3 regions of the Achromobacter sp. 1011791174 genome follow, and region 3 is predicted to be linked to each of the others. Evidence: predicted binding sites of a transcription regulator. Region 3 holds the regulator's gene; each other region holds the start of a gene.
What was found. The regulator FNR, encoded in region 3, switches genes on or off when oxygen is low (the NO sensors DNR and NnrR bind a similar motif). The targets are predictions, from matches to a motif close to TTGATNNNNATCAA.
Positions count from the first base shown of each region.

Region 1 (7,014 bases), on a different contig from region 3:
TGGACCTGGAAGGGCACGCCAATCATCGCGGCTCCAGCTTCGGCAAGCGCGTGAGCGGCCAGCCCACGCAGATCAATTTCGACAATGCGCTGGCGATCGACATCCTGAGAAAACGCGCCGCCGGACACGCGCGCTTCGTGGTCGAGGACGAAGGCCAGGCCGTGGGCAGCTGCAGCCTGCCGCCCGCGCTGTACCAGGGCATGCAGCGCCATGGCCTGGTGTGGCTGGAGGACAGCCTGGAGAATCGCAAGCAGCGCATCCTGCGCGACTACGTGATCGACCTGGGCGCCGAGTTCGTGGCGGCCCACGGCGCCGAGCAGGGCCAGGCCCTGTTCGCGCAACGCCTGCGCCAGAGCCTGGACAACATCGCCAGGCGACTGGGCGGCGAGCGCCACAAGCGCCTGGCGGCCATCATGGACGAGGCGCTGCGCGGCCAGGCGCTGGGCCTGGGCGTGGCTGGTCACCTGGGCTGGATCGAGGGCCTGCTGTCGGAATACTACGATCCCATGTATGTCTACCAGCGCCAGCAGAAGGCCTCGCGCATCGTGTTCGCGGGGGACCAGGCGGCGGTGACGCAGTACCTGGCGCAACAGGCCGCGGCGCCGGCACGGCGATGACGCGCCGCCGCATCCGGGCAGGCCGGCGTCCCGGGCCCGGGATCAGGCGGCGTGGTCCGACGAACGCACCAGCAGCACGGGAACGGGCGCGCTGCGCAGGATGTTCTCGGCGCTGCTGCCCAGCACCAGGCGGCTGACGCCTCGCCGGCCGTGCGTGCCGATCACGATGAGATCGGCCTTCCACATTTCGGCTTCGGCGATGACGCGCTGCTGCACCGTTTTCTCCAGGTTTTCATAAAGCACGCTGTCCACGGTGACGCCGTGCTCGCGCGCCGTGTCGGCGGCGTGCTGGAGGATCGCCGCGCCGTCCTTGCGCAGCAGGTCCAGCAGCTCGCCGGCATAGTAGCCATAGCTGTCTATGCCCAGGGCGAACGAGAGTTCGTCGATCACATGGATCAGACGCAGCTCGCCATGCGTGAGCCGGGCCAGGCGGATGGCTTCCTGCAGGCCGCGGTCGGACGTGGGGCTGCCGTCGACGGGTACGAGAATGCGTTGGTACATGCGTGTGCTCCAGGAGACGGGGATTGCTTTACGGTAGTTCGGCGGGCGCGGGCCATGTTGACGGCCGTCAATAAATCGCGGTCCGGACGCCGCCATCGGAGTCGCCCGCATAACCGATAGCCGCGGGGGCCGCCTCGGGGGGACAATGGGAATCCCGGCGACGCCGCCGGCACCTCGTCATCGCGGGCACATGAACATGCAGAGTCCACTTCCATTCGCCGTCGCGCTGGGCATCGGCCTGCTGATCGGCGTGGAGCGCGAGCGGCGCAAGCGGACAGGATTGTCGCGCCCGGCCGCGGGCATACGCAGTTTCGCGCTGGCCTCGCTGCTGGGCGCGGTCTCCGTGCACCTGGGCGGGCCGGTGCTGCTGGGGCTGGCGGAGGTGGGGTTGGCCCTGCTGCTGCTGACCCGGGCGCCGGACGCGGGCCAGGGCATGGCCACGCGGGCCGCCTTGCTGCTGACGCTGGCGCTGGGCGGACTCTGCCTGCACGACCCGGCGCTGGCCTCCGGCCTGGCCGTCGCGGTCGCGATCCTGCTGGCGGCGCGATCCCGCCTGCACCGCTTCGTGCGCACGGTGCTGAGCCGCAACGAGCTGGTCGACGCGCTGATCCTGGCCGCGGGCGCGCTGGTCGTGCTGCCCCTGTTGCCAGACACGTACCTGGGGCCGTTCGACGCGCTGAATCCGCGCACCCTGTGGAAGTTCACGCTGCTGGTCATGACGATCAGCGCGGGTGGCCATGTGGCGCTGCGGCTGTTCGGGCCGCGCATCGGACTGCCGCTGGCCGGTTTCGCGTCCGGCTTCATTTCCAGCACGCTCACCGTCGGCACCATGGGCCAGCGCGTCGCCGCCGAGCCCCTGCTGATGGGGCCGGCGGTGGCGGGCGCGGTCCTGTCGTCGGTGTCCACGCTGGTGCTGATGGCCACCGTGCTGGCGGCGATCAGTCCCGCGGCCTTGCAGGCCCTGGCGCTGCCGCTGGCGTGCAGCGGGGCGGCCGCGCTGGCCTATGCCTTGCTGCTGCTGTTCAAGGCGATGCGGCAGAAGACGACCGCGCCGATCCAGGCCGGACGGCCCTTCACCTTGCAGGCGGCGCTGACGCTGGCGCTGGTGGCGGCGGCGGCCCTGATCGCGGCGGCGGCGCTGGACGCCTGGCTGGGGCCGCGCGGGATCACGGTGGCGGCGGTGCTGGGCGGCCTGGTCGACACGCACGCGGCGGCGGCGTCGGTGGCCGCGCTGGCGGCGGCGGACAGGATCGACCCGGCGCAGACGGTGGTGCCGGTGCTGGCGGCGCTGTCGGCCAACGCGGCGAGCAAGGCGGTGTACGCGGTGATCAGCGGCGGCCGCCGCTACGCGGTCCAGGTGATTCCCGGGCTGTTGCTGATGATCGCCGCCGCCTGGGCGGGCTACGCGGCGGTTTGAGCGTGACGGTCGGCGCCGGCCACGGCGCCTGGGGTGGCCTGGGCCAGGAAGCGGGCGGCGCCTTCGGCGATTTCCGCCATCCGTTCCTGCCAGGGGTTCTGGCCGCTGATCAGGGCGGCCGAGGCCGAGCTGGATATGTCGCGGGTCATTTTTTCCAGGTCGCGGAAATAGGCCAGTTCGCGTTCCATCAGGTCCGTCATGAGCTGCTGCTGCACGGCCAGCAGGGCCGTCATCGAGCCGGCCCCGTCGATATCGGCGGCGGCCTTCTGGGCGAAGGCCTGCATTTCCTTGTCGGTCTTGAGCTGCAGCGTGCGCAACTGCCGTAGCGCTTCGTAGTAGCTCGAGGCGTTGGCCACGAGGCTGTTGAGCGCGTACTTGTACAGGGCTGCGTAGGGGGTGTATTCGACTTGCATGGCGATGTCCTCTGGAGCGGGGGCAGGGCCGGCGTCGCGATGGCGGCGCCGGCTCGTCGATCCCAGCTTAGGATTTCCCAGCCGGCGGATGTTGACCAAACTCAACTAGCGGGTTCCACGCGGGGCGGTTCCCCTGGCTCAGCCGCTGCTCATGCGGCGCAGCGCGTCGATGTCGGGCAGTTTCAGGTGGCGCTTGCTGACCTGCAGCAGGGAGGCGGCCTGCAGCCGCGAGAACACCCGGCTCACCGTCTCGATCTCCATGCCCAGGTAGTTGGCGATGTCCTCGCGCGTCATTTTCAGGATGAACTCGCGCGCGGAATAGCCATGCGCGGCCATCTGCTCGGAGGTCTCGACCAGGAAGCTGGCGATGCGCTCGTCGGTGCTCATGCGGCCCAGCGTCAGCAACAGTCGCTGGCAATGGTTGATGTCGTGCGCGATCAGGCGGTGGAACTGGCGCGCGGCCAGCGGGTCCAGTCCGCAGTTGGCGACCAGCTGGGCATAGGGCAGGGCGCATAGCAGGGAATCTTCCAGCGCGATGGCGTCGCAGGCATGGAAGCCGCTTTCGATGGCGTCGAGCCCGAGCAGGGCGCCAGAGGCCGGAAACGCGGTGATCTGTTCCAGCCCGGCGTGATTGGTGACGCGGATCTTCAGGGAGCCGGCGCGCAACTGATACAGATACTGCAGGGCGTCGCCGGCGCGAAACAGGGCCTCGCCGCGCCGCAGCAGGCGCCGGCCGCGCTCGCCCTGCGCCATGGCGGGCTCGGCGCAGGCCGGATGGCAGACGCGCGCCATGGGACAGGATTCGCACTCGTGGCGTCCCAGCGGGGCGCCCGTGGGCGCGGCGATCGGCAGGGCGGATGTGGGCATGTCCATGGTGGCATCTCTCCGGGGCGCGCAGGCCGCTGAGCCTGTCGGGGCATGGAAAAAGTATGCGCGTTGCGCGGGGCCGGCGCTATCGGCGCTTGGCGCTGGTTTTCGGGGAAACCGGCCTACGCCTGTAGGAAAAGTCCTACATGGCGCCAGCGTCCGCGCGGTTCAGTTCCCGGCGTCGTCGTCCGCATCGATCAGGCGATGCTTGAGCGCGTAGCGGATCAGGTCGGCCTGGTTGCGCAGGCGCATCTTGACGAGGATCCTGCTCTTGTAGGTGCTGATCGTCTTGACGCTCAGGCACAGCAGCTTGCCGATGTCGGCGTTTTTCAGCCCGCGGGCCAGGTGCCGGAACACGGCGGATTCGCGGTCGGACAGCAGCAGATGCGGCTCGGCGTTGCTGTCTCCGTGCCGTTCGAAGGCGATGCTCTCGGCGATCGAGGGGCTCAGGTAACGGCCGCCGGCCGCTACCTTGCGCACGGCCTGCTCCAGCTGCGCGGCCGCGCAGTCCTTGGTCAGGTAGCCGGCGGCGCCGGCCTTGATGGCCTGCACGGCGTATTGCTGTTCGCCGTGCATGGTCAGCACCAGGATCGGCACCGCGGGATGGTCGCGCCGGATCTGGCGGATCAGGTCCACGCCGTCGCGGCCCGGCATCGACATGTCCAGCACCAGCAGGTCCCAGGGGCGCTGGGCCAGCAGGCGCAGCGCCTCGCCGCCGTTGCTGGCCTGGCCCTGCACCGCGATGCCGCCGGCCCGCTCCAGCAGTCGGCACAGGCCTTCACGCACCAGCGTGTGGTCGTCCGCCAGCAGGACCGCGATCATGTGTCCTCCCAGGGTGGCAGGGCCGGCTGTGGCGGTTGCGCCGGCAAGGCCGCCTTCAGGCGGAAGCCGCCATTGCGCGGCGTGCTGATGCTGACATCGCCATGCAGCAGCCTGACCCGTTCCCGGATGCCCTGCAGGCCCAGCGCGTGCGGCAGCTTGCGGGCCAGGCTGGCCGGCGTGGCGCCTACGCCGTTGTCCTGCACCACCAGCGTGCACAGCGTGGCGCTGCAGGACAGCCGCACCCGCACCTTCGTGGCCTGCGCGTGCTTGGCGATATTGGTCAGCGCTTCCTGGACCGTGCGGAACAGGGCGGTCGCCACCAGCTTGGACGGTTCGCCCTGGTCGACCTCGATCTGGGCGTCGGTGTCGATGCCGTAGCGCGAGACGAAGTTCGACACCAGCCATTCCACCGCCGCCGCCAGTCCGAGATCGTCGAGCATGATGGGCCGCAGGTCGGCGGCGATGCGCCGCAACGAGGTGAAGGTCAGGCCGGTCAGGTGACGGATGGCTTCCACCCGGCCGCGCAGTTCGGCGTCGTCGGGAGGCAGCCGGGTTTCCAGCTCGGCCAGTTCCATGGTCAGGGCGGTCAGGCTCTGGCCCAGGTCGTCGTGCAGTTCCCGGGCGATGTGCTTTTTTTCCTGCTCGCGCACATGCAGCAGGGCGTTGGACAGGCGAGTCAGCTCGTCGCGCGAGGCCAGCAGCGCCTGGGAAACCCGCTCGCGTTCAGTGATGTCGCGCAGGAAGATGGAGAGGAACACGCCCGCCGCGCTGTGCGTCTGCGAGATCGACGCTTCCATGGGAAATTCTTCCCCGTTGGCGCGCAGGCCCCACAGCGGGGAGCCCAACCCCATTTTCCGCTCGGACACGCCCGTTTCGCGGAAGCGGTCGACGTGCCGGGCGTGGATGTCGCGAAAGCGCGCCGGGATCAGGATGTCGAGACTGGCGCCGATGGCGCGGTCCGCCTTGCAGAGAAAAACGCGCTCCGCCGCGGAGTTGAACATCACGATGCGCTGCTGCGCGTCGACCGTGATGATGGGTTCCGTGGCGGACTGGATGATGTCGAGAAGCGGTGGCGCGTTGGCCATAGGCTTCATGGGCGGAGATCGGGATGTGCGGGCGCCGGCCCGGCGCGGGTATTGAAGGATTGCAGCACATCCGCGCGGGCCGCGCCACAGGCGCGATGCATTGCGCCAAACGGCCGACTTGCCCGCGTCCCTGTTTTCGTGCGCGCGGACGGCCTGTCCGGGGCCGCCGCGCTCAGTCGACCGCCGGCAAGACCGGATCCGCCCAGTCGCTGGCCTGGCCGGCCGTCAGGATCTGCCGCTTGAAGCGGCACAAGGCCGCGTCGCTTTCGCCGGCCAGCACATCGTATTGCTTGAGCAGCAGGATGGAACGGGGCCTGGCGCCGGTCACGGTGGCGATATCGTCCACCGCGCGAAATCCGCCATAGCCCGACATCACGCAGATGACCGAGTAGGCGGGCATCAGCGGCCGCTCGGTGTCCAGGAAGGCCCGCATGGGCGCGGCCAGCGAGCGCAGCCACACCGGCGTGATCAGGACGACGTGGTCGTAGGAGTCCAGGGACGGCCCGGCATAGCGGAAGGCCGGCTTGCGCTTGAACACGCTGTCCACAATGCAGCGCAGGTCGCCGTACAGCCCGATCCTGGGCGCGGCGTCGCGCACTTCGTGTACCGGCCAGCGGGTCAGCTCCGCCAGGCGGTCGGCCACGGCGCGGCCGGTGCCGCTGCGGGAATAGAAAACGATGCCGATGCGGTTCATAGGGCCTCCGAGCGGGCGGGGTGGTCCTGGCCTTCCTGGGCCAGCAGCGCGCGCAGGATGTCGCGGCGGCTGACCACGCCCACCAGCCGGCCTTCGCGCGTGACCGGAACGCGCTTGATGGCATGCTTGAGCAGCAGGTCGGCGATGCGCGCCAGCGGCGCCGACTCGTCCACCGTGATGACGGGACTGCTCATCACGGACGCGGCGGCGCGTTCGCCCAGCTGCAGGCTGTGCAGGAACTCCAGGTTCAGCGCCTCTCCCTCGGCCAGCTGGGCCAGCCAATGGTCCAGCTTTTTCTGGTGCACGCTGTCCTGGCGTCGCACCAGATCGCCTTCGCTGACCAGCCCGATGAGCGTGCCGTCGTCGCCGATCACCATGACGGCGCTGATGTCCAGGTCCACCATGGCCCGCATGATCTGGGAGACGGGCGTCCGGGCGCTGACGCAATATGGTTGCTTGGTCATGAGTTCGCTCGCTAGCATGCTTGTTCTCCCGGGGGAAGGGGGCGTACGCTGTGTGCACGCGCCGGTTGTTTCCATGTTGATCCCGCCGGATCCGCGCATCTTGATCTAGGTCAAGCGCCGGTTCGCCCGGCCCG
Region 1 covers NZ_JCBANH010000121.1:3,167-10,180, reverse strand. Annotated here, with positions in the region: gene mnmH (tRNA 2-selenouridine(34) synthase MnmH) at 1-617, shown strand, start outside; gene AC6LJ5_RS27320 (universal stress protein) at 660-1,118, opposite strand; gene AC6LJ5_RS27315 (MgtC/SapB family protein) at 1,315-2,535, shown strand; gene AC6LJ5_RS27310 (hypothetical protein) at 2,520-2,948, opposite strand; gene AC6LJ5_RS27305 (helix-turn-helix domain-containing protein) at 3,087-3,821, opposite strand; gene AC6LJ5_RS27300 (response regulator) at 3,984-4,637, opposite strand; gene AC6LJ5_RS27295 (sensor histidine kinase) at 4,634-5,731, opposite strand; gene AC6LJ5_RS27290 (flavodoxin family protein) at 5,895-6,416, opposite strand; gene AC6LJ5_RS27285 (CBS domain-containing protein) at 6,413-6,880, opposite strand.
Region 1: AC6LJ5_RS27320 (universal stress protein) is a predicted target of FNR. The motif match lies at 1,176-1,189, and genes of this name have one in related genera.

Region 2 (7,014 bases), on a different contig from region 3:
CAATCGCTGCCCGGCCAGGAGCTGCGTTTCCAGCAGATCGAGCTGGACGAGGCGCAGCGCCTGGACGTCGAGCGCGAACGCGCCTTCGCCCAGCTGCGGGACGCGCTGGCGCCGATGCGCGCGCTGCTCTGACACGATCGACGCCTCTGGGCGCCACCCCACTCCGGACCAGGAAGACCACTATGAATCCCAGCATCGACTTGAACTGCGACATGGGCGAAAGCTACGGCGCCTGGGTGATGGGCAACGACGCCGCCGTGCTGCGCTATGTCAGCTCGGCCAACATCGCCTGCGGTTTCCACGGCGGCGACCCCGCCACCATGCGCAAGACCGTGGCCGCCGCCCTGGCCCAGGGCGTGGCGCTGGGCGCGCATCCCGGCCTGCAGGATCTGTCCGGCTTCGGCCGCCGCGTCATCCCGACCAGTCCGCAGGAAGCCTACGACCTGGTGGTCTACCAGCTCGGCGCGCTGGCGGGCGTGGCCGCCTCACAGGGCGCGCGCCTGCACCACGTGAAGGCGCACGGCGCGCTGTACAACATGGCGGCCAAGGATGAAGGCCTGTCGCGGGCCATCTGCCAGGCGGTCAAGGACGTGGACGGCACGCTGGTGCTGTACGGGCTGGCGGGCAGCCGACTGGTGAGCGTGGCGCGCGAGATCGGCCTGGCCGCCGCCAACGAGGTCTTCGCCGACCGCAGCTACCAGGACGACGGCTCGCTCACGCCGCGCGGCAAGCCCGGCGCCATGATCGAGGACGTGGATCTGGCCGTGGCGCAGGTGGTGCGCATGGTGCGCGAAGGCAAAGTGCGCTCGGTGGACGGCAAGGACGTGGCGGTGCAGGCGGACACGCTCTGCATCCATGGCGACCAGCCCAACGCGCTGGTGTTCGCCAGCGGCATCCGGCAGGCGCTGGAAGACGCCGGCATCGAAGTGCGCGTGCCGCGCGCCTGAGCTACCCGCGAGCGGAACCTGCCGCGGGCAGGTCCGGCAGGCTCAGGGACGGCGCGGAGCCGGGTCAGGCCCGCCGCAGCCGCGGCGCCTGTTCCTCGGCATCCTGTTCCGAGGCACGGCGGTAGGCCTGCAGGATCCCGGGCAGCACATCCTGCACATAGCCGCGCGTCAGCTCGGCCGCGCGCTCGAAATCACGCCCGTCCAGGGCCTCGATGATGCCCGAGGTATAGCCGTGGATGCCGCCCCGCTCCATCGACTGGCGCGCCAGCAGGTAGCGCAGCGGCTCGACCTGCTCGTACAGCTTGGCCAGCGTGCTGGCCAGCGGCGCGTTGCCGGTATGGCGGGCCCCGGCCAGATAGAACTCGCGCAGGCCGCCGATGTAGGCGCGCACGTCGCGCCGCGTCAGGGCGGCGGCGACGACCTCTTCGTAATCGCGCAGTTCGGCCACCAGCGGCGCCAGATCGTCCATCTCGGCGACCTGGCGGATGCAATAGGCCTCCAGCTCCGCGCGCAGCAGATAGAGATGGCGTATCTGTGTTTCGGAATAGAGCGTTACCCGGAATCCCTTGCGCTGCACATGCGTCACCAGGCCGCTCAACTCCAGCAACCGCAACGCTTCCCGGATGGGGCTGCGGCTGGTGCCGAAACGCTGCTCCAGTTCCTGTTCCCGCAAGGGCTGCCCGGGCCTGATAGTGCCGTCCACTATCAGTTCACGAATCTGTTCCTGTAGGAAATACGGAATCGTGGCGGGCGCTTTGACGTCCAATCGGCTCCCCTTGTTACTGCGTGATGCGTGTGTGAGATGCGAGAAGATACTCGAAATTTATTGAAACACAAATAGGAAAATTGTTGCAGAGCATGGACACATTCCGGAACGGGATCAATCCCAATCGTCGCGGTACACGAACTTGGGCATCTGCCAGTTGAAGCGCAGCGCCAGCAGCCGCAGCGCCAATCCCACGGGCAGGGCGATCAGCACGGCGGCATTCGCGTTCAGCCCGAGCGCCTGCGCGCCCAGGTACAGAGCGCCCGTCACCACCGACACGCTGGCATAGAGTTCCTTGCGGAACAGCAGCGGCACTTCGTTGCACAGCACATCGCGCAGCACCCCGCCGGCGCAGCCGGTGATCATGCCGCTGATGATCACCACGGTCACCGGCAACTGCATCAACTGCGCCACCTGGCAGCCGATCACCGTGAACGCCACCAGGCCCAGCGCGTCGGCCAGCAGGAACAGGCTGCGCAGGCGCCGCATCACCGGGGCGATCAGGGCCGTCAGCAGTGCCGCCCCGGCGGTCATCCACAAATATTCGGGATGGATCACCCAGGTCAGCGGGTAGTGGCCCAGCAGCACATCGCGCAGCGAACCGCCGCCCAGCGCGGTGACGCAGGCGATGATGTAGACCCCCATCCAGTCCATGTCGCGGCGGCCGGCGGACAGCGCCGCCGTCATGGCTTCCGCCACGATGGCCACCAGGTACAGCGTATGCAGCAGGACGGGCGAAATATCGAAAAACATGGATCGGGCCGGGAAAATCGAGGCTCCCATTGTATTGAGCCGGCGCGCCGGCCGGGATCCGGATTGCGCCGCGCGGATCCACCGGCGCCGGCCAGGCGTTGACGTGGGTCAAGCCCCGACGGGACGGACGGCGGGACAATGAAGGCGTGCCCGCGAGGGCGGCACAGGCCGGACCGCGGATGCGGGATCCGCTGCCCCGGCCCCAATACGGGAGAAAACCTATGTCCAAGCAAACCGGCCCCATTCTTCTGGCCACGGACCTGAGCGCGCGGGGCGACCGCGCGCTGGACCGGGCGCTGCAGTTGGCCAAGGAACGCGGCACCCAGCTGATCGTGCTGCACGTCATGGAATCGCACGGCGGCACCGCCAGGCTGACCACCCCCGTCTGGCGGCGCCTGTCGGCCGATCACAAGGCGCTGGCCGAACGCGAACTGGCCGAGGACCTAGCGGCTTCGGGCGTCTCCACCGAAGTGGTGGTGGTCTCGGGCGACCCGCTGGCCCGCATCCTGGAAACCGCCGACGCCTATGGCTGCTCGCTGATCGTCACCGGCACGGCGCGCGACGAGACCCTGGGCCGGCTGCTGCTGGGCACCACGGTCGAGAAGCTGGCGCGCCAGGCCCGCCAGCCCGTGCTGGTCGTCAAGAACCGCCCGCGCCGGCCCTACCGCGACGTGCTCGTGGCCACCGACTTCTCGGCCGGCTCGCGGCAGGCGCTGCGCGCCGCGCTGTATCTGGTGCCCAAGGCGGACCTGACGCTGTTTCATGCCTACGACGTGCCCTTCCAGGGCAAGAACGTGCCTGACGAAGCCGTGACGCGCAATTTCTACAAGGCGGCGGAACAGAATTCCAAGGAATTCCTGGCCGAAACGCCCGAACTGGCCGAGCGCGCCAGGCCCAAGGTGGTGCTCGAATGCGGCCAGCCGGAGACGGTGCTATCGGAGTATTCGTTCAACCACCGCTCAGACCTGGTGGTCACCGGCACGCACGGCCGCACCGGCATCCTGCGCACCGCCATCGGCAGCGTGGCCGAACGACTGCTGGAGTCGCTGCCCAGCGATGTGCTGATCGTGCGCCTGACCGCCGGGGAATAGGTCCACCGCCGGCGACGGCCCGATCATTGGCTGTCGCCGCCCCTGACCATGTCCTCGATGCGATCGCGCAGCAGGTACAGCAGCACCAGGCCGGGCACGGCGATCAGCACGGTGATCAGGAAGAAGCCCGGCCAGCCGAACAGCTCAACCAGCGGCGGCGTGAGCGGTCCGGCCAGATAGGTGCGCCCCACCGCCGACAAGGCCGACAGCAGCGCGAACTGCGTCGCCGAGAAGCGCTGGCGGCACAGCGCCATCAGCAGGCCCACGAAGGCGGCGGTGCCCAGCCCGCCGCACAGGTTCTCCAGGCCCACGCCGGCGGCCATGAGCCACAGGCTGCGCGGGCTGACGGCGATCAGCCAGTACGCCAGGTTCGACACGGCCTGCAACAGGCCGAAGACCATCAGCGAGCGGTACAGCGTCCAGCGCGCCATCAGCATGCCGCCGGCCAGCGCGCCCACCACCGTGGCAGCGATGCCCATGATCTTGTTGACCGTGCCGACCTCGGTCGGCGAATAGCCCGCGCCGCGCAGCAGGAAGGTGGTGGACAGCGCGCCGGCGAACGCGTCGCCCAGCTTGTACAGCACGATCAGCAGCAGCACGGCCAGCGCGCCGCGCCGCGTGAAGAACTCGCGCAGCGGCTCGGCCACCGCCTGGCGCAGGCTGCGCGGCGGCGGCGCCAGCACCTCGGGCTCGGGCGCCCACAAGGTGGCCAGCGCGCAGGCCAGCATCAACGCGCCCATCAGCATGTAGGTATAGCCCCAGCCCAGCCATTGGTCCGCCAGGATCAGCGCCAGCCCGCCGGACACAATCATGGCCAGCCGGTAGCCCATGACCTTGATGGCCGCGCCCGCGCCGCGCTCGTCCTTACGCAGCACGTCGGTGCAATAGGCGTCGAAGGCGATGTCCTGGGTGGCCGACAGAAAGGCCACGGTCACGGCCAGCAGAGCCAGCGGCAGCAGCGCCGACGACGGCGACAGCAGGCCCATCGCCATGATGCCCAGCGCCAGCAGCACCTGCGTCAGCAGCATCCAGCCGCGCCGGCGGCCCAGCAGCGGCGGCGCATAGCGGTCCACCAGCGGCGCCCAGAGGAATTTGAGGGTATAGGCGGTGCCGACCAGGGTCAGGAAGCCGATCTGCTGCAGCGGCACGTTCTCCACCGTGGCCCAGGCCTGCAGGGTGCCGCTGGTCAGCGCCAGCGGCAGTCCGCTGGCAAAGCCCAGCACCAGCAGGGGCGCGACTCGGGGACTGGCGTAGACATTGGCTGCGGCGGTAATGGCAATCTCCTGGAACTGGCCGCGCCGCGCGCCGTGCATGGACAACAGGCACGCGCTCTCGGCGTGCCGCAATTGTAGGGCGTGGCGGGCGGCGGCGTCAGTCCGTCAGTAACGGATCCGGCGCCGGCTGTTCCGTGCGTGGCGGGCCGCCCGCGAGGACGCGCCTAGTCCGCCGCGAAGCGGTAGACCGCCAGCGTGCTGCGCCAGCTGGGCATCAGCTTCACTTCACGCGCCTCGTTGAAGGTGGCGCGTTCCAGGATGCGCAGGCCCAGCTCGCCGGCCAGCTGCTCGAAATCGCGCAGCGTGCACAGGTGGATGTTGGGCGTGTTGTACCACTGGTAAGGCATCTGCCCCGTCACCGGCATGCGGCCGCGCAGGATGGCCCAGCCGTGCGGCCAGTAGCCGAAGTTGGGAAACGAGACCACGCCGTGCCGGGCCACCCGCGCCATTTCGCGCAGGATGTGCTCGGTGCGGTGCATGGACTGCAAGGTCTGCGACAGCACCACGGTGTCGAACTGCTTGTCGTCGAACAGCGCCAGCCCGTCTTCCAGGTTCTGCTGGATCACTTCCACGCCACGCCGCACGCAGGAGATCACGCAGGTGTCGTCCAGCTCGACGCCGGCGCCGCGCACCTGGCGATGGTCGCGCAGGTGCGCCAGCAGCGCGCCGTCGCCGCAACCCAGGTCCAGCACGCGGCTGCCCGGCTCGATCCAGCTGGCGATGCGGGCCAGGTCGGGCCGCAGCGCGTCGGCGGCATAGCGCGGGGTGGCGGTCGTCATGCGGAAAGTCCTTGGTTCTGCGCGGCGGCGTCCAGCTTCAGCTCGCGGGCGATGCGCTCGTAATAGCCGCGCACCACCGCGTGATAGCGGGCATCTTCCAGCAGGAAGGCGTCGTGCCCGTGCGGCGCGTCGATCTCGGCGTAGGTGACCGGGCTGCCGTTCTTGAGCAGGGCGCGCACGATCTCGCGCGAACGCTCCGGCGGAAAGCGCCAGTCGGTGGTGAACGAGACCAGCAGGAAATTGGCCTGCGCCGGCGCCAGCGCGCGCGCCAGATCGCCGCCGGTGGCGCGGGCCGGATCGAAGTAATCCAGCGCGCGCGTGATCAGCAGGTAGGTGTTGGCGTCGAAATAGCGGGTGAACTTCTCGCCCTGGTAGCGCAGGTACGACTCCACCTCGAACTCGACGTCATAGCCATAGTGGTAGGCGCCGTTCTCGCCCGGCGCGCGCTGGGCGCGGCCGAATTTCTCGGCCATGTCGTCGTCGGACAGATAGGTGATGTGGCCGATCATGCGCGCCACCGACAGGCCGCGGCGCGGCACCGTGTCCTGCGCGTAGTAGTCGCCGCCGTGAAAGTCGGGGTCGGTGATGATGGCGCGGCGCGCCACCTCGTTGAAGCCGATGTTCTGCGCCGACAGGCGCGGCGTGCTGGCGATCACCAGGCAGTTGGCCACGCGCTCGGGCAAGGTGATGGACCAGCTCAACGCCTGCATGCCGCCCAACGATCCGCCCATGACGGCGGCGAAGCGCGCGATGCCGAAGTGGTCGGCCACGCGCGCCTGCGCCTGCACCCAGTCCTCCACGGTCAGCACCGGAAAGGCCGCGCCCCAGGGCTTGCCCGTGGCCGGATTGATGCTGGCCGGGCCGGTCGAGCCGAAGCAGGAGCCCAGGTTGTTGACGCCGATCACGAAGAACACATTGGTGTCCACCGGCTTGCCGGGACCGACCATGTTGTCCCACCAGCCGACATCGCTGGGCGTGTCCGCCGCCTGGCCCGCCACGTGATGCGAGGCGTTCAGCGCATGACAGATCAGCACCGCGTTGCTGCGCTCGGCATTGAGCGTGCCGTAGGTCTCGACCGCCAGCTCATAGGCGGCCAGCGACTGTCCGCTGGCCAGGGGCAGCGGCTCGTCGAAACGAAGGAAGACGGGAGAAACGAGGCCGACGGAGCCGGGATCAACGGCGTCGGATCGCGTAAGGGTAGCGGGCGCGAACCCGCTGGCCGAATCACCGGCCGGATTCTGGGCAGGAGTGGTCATACAGACCTCTTTAGCTGGATTTATTGGAAGGCGCCCGCAAGCGGATCAGGCAAATCGGCGCCGAATTAGGTAATGCCGGAGCATTCTAGCACTGCTTGCCAGCGGCTTTGAAGCCGCTGCGCGGCATTGCCGCGAAGCGCCAACGCAT
Region 2 covers NZ_JCBANH010000016.1:77,862-84,875, forward strand. Annotated here, with positions in the region: gene AC6LJ5_RS08470 (5-oxoprolinase subunit C family protein) at 1-132, shown strand, start outside; gene AC6LJ5_RS08475 (LamB/YcsF family protein) at 183-947, shown strand; gene AC6LJ5_RS08480 (GntR family transcriptional regulator) at 1,012-1,713, opposite strand; gene AC6LJ5_RS08485 (trimeric intracellular cation channel family protein) at 1,828-2,466, opposite strand; gene AC6LJ5_RS08490 (universal stress protein) at 2,688-3,557, shown strand; gene AC6LJ5_RS08495 (muropeptide transporter) at 3,581-4,870, opposite strand; gene metW (methionine biosynthesis protein MetW) at 4,996-5,610, opposite strand; gene metX (homoserine O-succinyltransferase MetX) at 5,607-6,866, opposite strand; SAM riboswitch at 6,856-6,937, opposite strand.
Region 2: AC6LJ5_RS08490 (universal stress protein) is a predicted target of FNR. The motif match lies at 2,565-2,578, and genes of this name have one in related genera.

Region 3 (7,014 bases):
CCAGGCGGCGCAGCTGGATGCGGGCGATGGACTCGATGTGCTGCGCTTCCAGGCCGTGGAACACCACCACCTCGTCGATGCGGTTCAGGAACTCGGGCCGCAGCGTCTGCTTGAGCTCGTCCCACACCACTTCCTTGACCACCTCGTAGGGCTTGCCGGCCAGGCTCTGGATGTGATGCGAGCCCAGGTTCGAGGTCATCACGATGACGGTGTTGCGGAAGTCCACCGTGCGGCCCTGGCCATCGGTAAGGCGACCGTCGTCCAGCACCTGCAGCAGCACGTTGAAGACGTCCGGATGGGCCTTTTCCACTTCGTCCAGCAGCACCACGCTGTAGGGCTTGCGGCGCACGGCCTCGGTCAGGTAGCCGCCCTCTTCATAGCCCACGTAGCCCGGAGGCGCGCCGATCAGCCGCGCCACCGAGTGCTTTTCCATGAACTCGCTCATGTCGATGCGGATCATGTGCTCTTCGGAGTCGAACAGGAACTCGGCCAGCGCGCGCGTCAGCTCGGTCTTGCCCACGCCCGTGGGGCCCAGGAACAGGAACGAGCCATAGGGCCGCGACGGATCCGCCAGGCCGGCGCGCGAACGCCGGATGGCGTCGGACACCAGGCGCACGGCCTCGTCCTGGCCCACCACGCGCTTGTGCAGGTATTCCTCCATGTGCAGCAGCTTCTCGCGTTCGCCCTGCATCATCTTGGACACCGGGATGCCGGTGGCGCGCGACACGACCTCGGCGATTTCCTCGGCGCCGACGCGGGTGCGCAACAGGCGCGGCCGGCCCTCATCGCCCTCGGCCTCGGTGGCGGCCTCGGCCGCGCCGATCTCGGCGGCCTTCAGGCGCGCCTCCAGGTCGGGCAGCTTGCCGTACTGCAGCTCGGCCAGCTTGTCGAACTGGCCCTTGCGCTGCAGCTCGGCCATCTCGGCGCGCACGCCGTCGATCTCTTCCTTGATGGCCTGCGTGCCCTGCACGGCGGCCTTTTCAGCCTTCCAGATTTCCTCGAAGTCGTTGTACTCGCGTTGCAGCTTTTCGAGCTCGTCCTCGATCACGCCCAGGCGGCGCTTGGAGGCATCGTCGGTCTCCTTCTTGACGGCCTCGCGCTCGATCTTGAGCTGGATGATGCGGCGGTCGAGCTTGTCCATCACTTCCGGCTTGGAATCGATTTCCATGCGGATGCGCGCGCCGGCCTCGTCGATCAGGTCGATGGCCTTGTCGGGCAGGAAGCGGTCGGTGATGTAGCGGTGCGACAGCTCGGCCGCGGCCACGATGGCCGGGTCGGTGATCTCGACGCCGTGGTGGATCTCGTAGCGTTCCTGCAGGCCGCGCAGGATGGCGATGGTCGATTCCACGTCGGGTTCGTCGACCAGCACCTTCTGGAAGCGGCGCTCCAGCGCGGCGTCCTTCTCGATGTACTTGCGGTATTCGTCCAGCGTGGTCGCGCCGATGCAATGCAGCTCGCCGCGCGCCAGCGCGGGCTTGAGCATGTTGCCGGCGTCCATCGCGCCCTCGGCCTTGCCGGCGCCGACCATGGTGTGCAACTCGTCGATGAAAACGATGTTGCTGCCATCGTCCTGCGCCAGTTCCTTCAGCACGGCTTTCAGGCGCTCTTCGAATTCGCCGCGGAACTTGGCGCCGGCCAGCAGCGCGGCCAGGTCCAGCGACAGCACGCGCTTGCCGCGCAGCGTCTCGGGCACTTCGTCGTTGACGATGCGCTGCGCCAGGCCTTCGACGATGGCGGTCTTGCCGACGCCGGGTTCGCCGATCAGCACGGGATTGTTCTTGGTGCGGCGCTGCAGGATCTGGATGGTGCGGCGGATCTCGTCGTCGCGACCGATCACCGGATCGAGCTTGCCCTGGCGGGCGCGCTCGGTCAGGTCCATCGTGTACTTGGACAGGGCCTCGCGGTTGGACTCGCCCTCTGCGGCGGACACCGACTCGCCGCCGCGCACGGCGTCGATGGCGGCTTCCAGCGCCTTCTTCTGCAGGCCGGCTTCCTGCAGGATGCGGCCGGCCGGGCCTTTGTCGTCGGCCAGCGCCAGCAGGAACAACTCGCTGGCGATGTAGGTGTCGCCCCGGCGCGCGGCTTCCTTGTCGGTGCGCGTCAGCACGCCCTGCAGCTCGCGGCCGACCTGGACGTTGTCATCGCCCTGCACCTGAGGCAGGGACTTGAGCGCCTGCTCGATGGCCGGCTGCAACCGGTTCACGGCGACGCCGGCGCGCGCCAGCAGGCTACCGGCCCCGCTGTCGGGATCGGACAGCAGCGCGGACAGCACATGTATGGGCTCAATGTAGGGATGATCGTTGCGGGCGGCCAGGCTCTGGGCGTCCGCCAATGCCTGTTGGAACTTGGTGGTAAGTTTGTCGAATCGCATAGTGGTCGTTTGGCTTGTTGAGGAGCCTGACCGATGCATCGCCGGCTGGCTCGATGACCTGAATATGCGGCCGGGACGGGGAATTTCAATACCCTGCCGGCCTTGCGGACTCTATCGACGTGCGGCAACCTGAGGAATCATGAGCATATACGTTTTTGTCTACGGCACGCTACGCGCGGGCGAGATCAACGACCTGGAGCGGACCGCCTCCGACCGTGGACTGCCGGCGGTACGGCGGGTCGGCGCGGCCAGCGTGCCGGGCCGGCTGGTCGACTTCGGCGCCTGGCCCGGCCTGATTCCCGTGGCTGACGGGCGTCGCGTCCTAGGAGATATCTATCAGGTCGAGCCGGCCCATATCCAATTGATGGACGAGATCGAGGACTACCATCCCGGCCGGCCCGGCTGCTTCCTGCGCCGCGACGTGCTGGCGCGCCTCGCGCAGCCGGGCCCGGACGGCGCGGAGCTGCCCTGTCAGTACTACCCGATAGATCCCGCGCGGCGTGGCGCCGCCAGCGACATCGCGGCCGTCGATCACGTCACGGACTGGGTCGTTTACCGCCACGCGGGGAACGCTCGCGCGGCGTCCCTGTCCAAGGACGCCGCGAGCGCGTAAGACACCCGTAGTAACAACGGACTACAATACCAATTGTCATCACGCTTCATGCCCGCATCGGCTACCCGCCGCTCGACGGGCGCTATAGAGGTCAATATGCAAAAAAGGGTCCCCGTAGCCCCAGATGCCGCCCATTGCTCCACGTGTATGCTGGGACACGTGTGCGTGCCCGTGGGCATGGCAGCCGCCGAAGTAGAAAAGCTGGACGAACTGGTGAAGGAACGCGTGCGCCTTGAAAAGGGCAAGACGCTGTACTCGCTGGATCACCCCCTCGACGCGGTCTATGGCGTGCGCTTCGGCAGCCTGAAGACGCAGCTCGAAGACGCGACTGGCCAGATCCAGATCACCGGTTTCCACCTGCCCGGCGAGATCGTCGGCATGGACGGCATGCTCGAGGGCAAGCACGTGTCGGCCGCCGTCGCCCTGGAAGACTCCGAAGTCTGCGTCATTCGCCTAAATGAAGTCGACCGCGTCGCCGCCCACCTGCCCTCGCTGCAGCAGCAGTTCCGCCGTCTGATGAGCCGCGAGATCACGCGTTCGCACCAGATGCTGGCCTCGCTGGGCTCGATGCGCTCCGAGCAGCGCCTGGCGGCTTTCCTGCTGAACCTGTCGCAGCGCTACGCCTCGCTGGGCTATTCGTCCACCGAATTCGTGCTGCGCATGAGCCGCGAGGAAATCGGCAACTACCTGGGCCTGACGCTGGAAACGGTGAGCCGGCTGTTCTCGCGCTTCGCGCGCGATGGGCTGATCCGCATCAACCAGCGCGAAGTCCGCATCCTCGACCAGCCCGCGCTCAAGCAGCTGCTGGGCCAAGAAAGCTGCTGAAGCCGCCCATGCGCCGCGCGCGCGCCTTCCTGCCGGCCGCCAGCCTGATGCTGGCGGCGCGGGCGGCCCCGCTGACGGCCGCCGCGCAGACGCCACTGCCCGACCCCTACGACTACGACGAATCCGCCCCCGCGCCCAAAGCGGCCAAGCCGACGCGCTGGCAGACCGTCGAGCTGGGCAAGCCGGGCCATCGCTACAAGATCCCGGTCTACGCCAACCGCCCGCTGGGCAAGGGCGAACTGGCCGACATCAAGCAGGTGGTGGTGGTGATCCACGGCGTCAAGCGCGACGCCGACCGCTATTACGAATACGTGACCGACCTGCTGGAACGCAATCCGGAGCGCGCGCGCGACACACTGGTGCTGGCGCCGCGTTTTTCCGGTTCCATCGATTCCGGTTTCGCCGGCATGGCGGCATGGCGCAAGGCCAGCTGGGAAGAAGGCGAGGACAGCGTGCAGGCCGCCGGCCGGCCGGCGCCGGTCAGCTCGTTCCAGGTTCTGGATGACCTGCTGCGCAGCCTGGACGACCGCCAGCGCCTGCCCGCGCTGGCCGGCATCGTGCTGGCCGGCCATTCCGGCGGCGCGCAGCTGGTGCAACGCTACGCCGTGCTGAACAACGTCGACGGCCCGCTGCGCCGCGACGGGCTGGCGCTGCGCTACGTGATCGCCAATCCCTCTTCTTACCTGTACCTGACCAACGAGCGGCCACGCCCGGACGGCAAGGGCTACGCGCCCTACGAACGCGGCATCTGCCCCACCTACAACCAGTACAAGTACGGCACCGACAAGCTGCCCGCCTACGCGCGCGGCCAGGAGGAATCCCGGCTGTTCGTGCGCTACGCGGCGCGCGACGTCACCTACCTGCTAGGCGGCGCCGACAACAACCCCGAGCACCGGCTGCTGGACAAGACCTGCGGCGCCGAAGCCCAGGGCTCCACGCGACTGGCGCGCGGCACCGCCTACCTGCAATACGAGTTCCTGCTCGCGTCGCGCGGCGGCAAGCCGGTCACGCTGCACCGCGCCGGCTACGAAGTGCGCGGCGTGGGCCACGACGGCAAGAACATGTTCGGCTCGGAATGCGGCGCCCAGGCCCTGCTGGGCGAAGGCGCGCGCGGGACGGACAAGGCCGCGCCCTGCGAGCCGATCAAGCCGCGCGGCAAGTAGCGCCCGCCAGGCACCGTCCAGGGCGCCCTCCAATCATGACAGCAAGCTGAACGATGGCGCGGCGGCGCGTGCAATTTCGCGCGGCCGGGAGCAATATAGGGACATGCTGGCGGCGGCGCGCTTGCGGCCACGCCGGCGTTTCCCATTCCGGCAAGCAGCAAGGACCGCCATGACGCACACGCATCTGGATGTCGCCGACGCGAAGCGCCGCATCAAGGCCATTTTCGTCGGCTCCATGGGCAACCTGGTCGAGTGGTACGACTTCTACGCCTACACCGCCTTCGCGCTGTACTTCGCCCCCGCCTTCTTCCCCTCGCACGATCCCGTCGTCCAGCAGCTCAATGCCGCCACGCTGTTCGCGGCCGGCTTCATCGTGCGGCCGCTGGGCGGCTGGCTGTTCGGGCATATCGCGGACCGGCACGGCCGGCGGCTGTCGCTGATGGTGTCGGTGGGCATGATGTGCGTGGGCTCGCTGATCATCGCACTCACGCCCACCTACGCTTCCATCGGCCTGGCCGCGCCGGCGCTGCTGGCGCTGGCGCGCGTGATCGAGGGGCTGAGCCTGGGCGGGGAATACGGCGCCAGCGCCACCTACCTGACCGAGATCGCCGACGCCGAGCACCGCGGCTTCTATTCCAGCTTCCAGTATGTGACGCTGATCGGCGGCCAGCTCAGCGCGATCCTGGTGCTGTTGCTGCTGCAGAACGTGTTCCTGACTCACCAGCAGCTGGTGGATTGGGGCTGGCGCATCCCCTTCGTGATCGGCGCGCTGCTTGCCATCGTGACCGCCTTCATGCGGCGCGACATGCCCGAGACCGACTCCTACAAGGCCGCCAGCAAGACCCAGCCGCGCACCAGTTCGCTGCGCGGCCTGCTGAAGTACCCGCGCGAGGTGGCCATCGTGGTGGGCCTGACGGCGGGCGGCACGGCGGCCTTCTACACCTTCACCACCTACATGCAGACCTTCGTCCGGCAGACGGCGGGGTTCTCTGACATCGTCACCACCTATGTGATCGCCGCCTCGCTGATCTTCGCGCTGATCCTGCAGCCGCTGTATGGCGCGCTGTCCGACCGCATCGGGCGCAAGCCCTTGCTGGTGTTCTTCGGCGTCGCGGGCGCGCTGCTGACCGTGCCCATCCTGTACACGCTGGCGCAGACGCGCTCGCCCTTCATCGCCTTCCTGCTGATCTGCGGCGCCTGGGTCTTCACGGCCGGCTACACCTCGATCAACGCCGTGGTGAAGGCCGAGCTGTTCCCGACCAACATCCGCGCCACCGGCGTGGCCGTGCCGTATGCGGTGACCGTGTCGATCTTCGGCGGCACGGCGCCCGCCATCGCCCTGTGGTTCAAGCAGCAGGGGCATGAGCAATGGTTCTATTACTACCTGGCCGGCGTGATCTTCCTGTCGCTGCTGGTGTATGCGACCATGCGCGACACGCGCCGCGAATCGGCCATGCACCGACATGAATAGCGGCAGCGGGCGCGAGCGGGCCTGACGCGGGCGGCCCGCCGCAATAGGCCCGCGCCACACGCCGGCATGCGCCGGCTAGCGTCGCGCTCCGGTCAGCGCCCGCTCGGGCGCGGGCGCGGGCGGCTCCAGCGGCGCGGCCTGCAAGGACTGGATCTCCAGCGCCGTGACGGCATGCGCCACGCAGGGCAGGATCCAGCCCTCTTCCTTCTCGTCGCGCGACAGGCCCGGCCATTCGATGCGGTAGCGGATCTCGCCCTCCAGCATGAGGCACATGCAGGCGCGGCAGGTGCCGTTGCGGCAGGAGCTGGGCAGCTTGATGCCGCCGGCCTGCGCGGCCAGCAGCAGCGGCGTGTCCTCGTCGGCATCGAAACGCAGGCCCGAGGGCTGGATCAGGACCGGATGCGAGGGCATGGCGGAAGGCGACGCAGTCTCAGCCGGCCGCGTCGTCGCGCCAGTCCAGCCGCCAGGCGCCGGACAACACGTTCTGCAGCCACAGCGTGCAGGTCAGGGTCTTGGCGTCCGTCACTTCTCCCCGGGCGCAGGCCTCATACAGCTCGGACGGCTGGGCGCT
Region 3 covers NZ_JCBANH010000141.1:266-7,279, forward strand. Annotated here, with positions in the region: gene clpB (ATP-dependent chaperone ClpB) at 1-2,371, opposite strand, end outside; gene AC6LJ5_RS28660 (gamma-glutamylcyclotransferase family protein) at 2,511-2,984, shown strand; gene fnr (fumarate/nitrate reduction transcriptional regulator Fnr) at 3,081-3,809, shown strand; gene AC6LJ5_RS28670 (hypothetical protein) at 3,818-4,972, shown strand; gene AC6LJ5_RS28675 (MFS transporter) at 5,142-6,443, shown strand; gene AC6LJ5_RS28680 (2Fe-2S iron-sulfur cluster-binding protein) at 6,519-6,854, opposite strand; gene AC6LJ5_RS28685 (NUDIX domain-containing protein) at 6,874-7,014, opposite strand, start outside.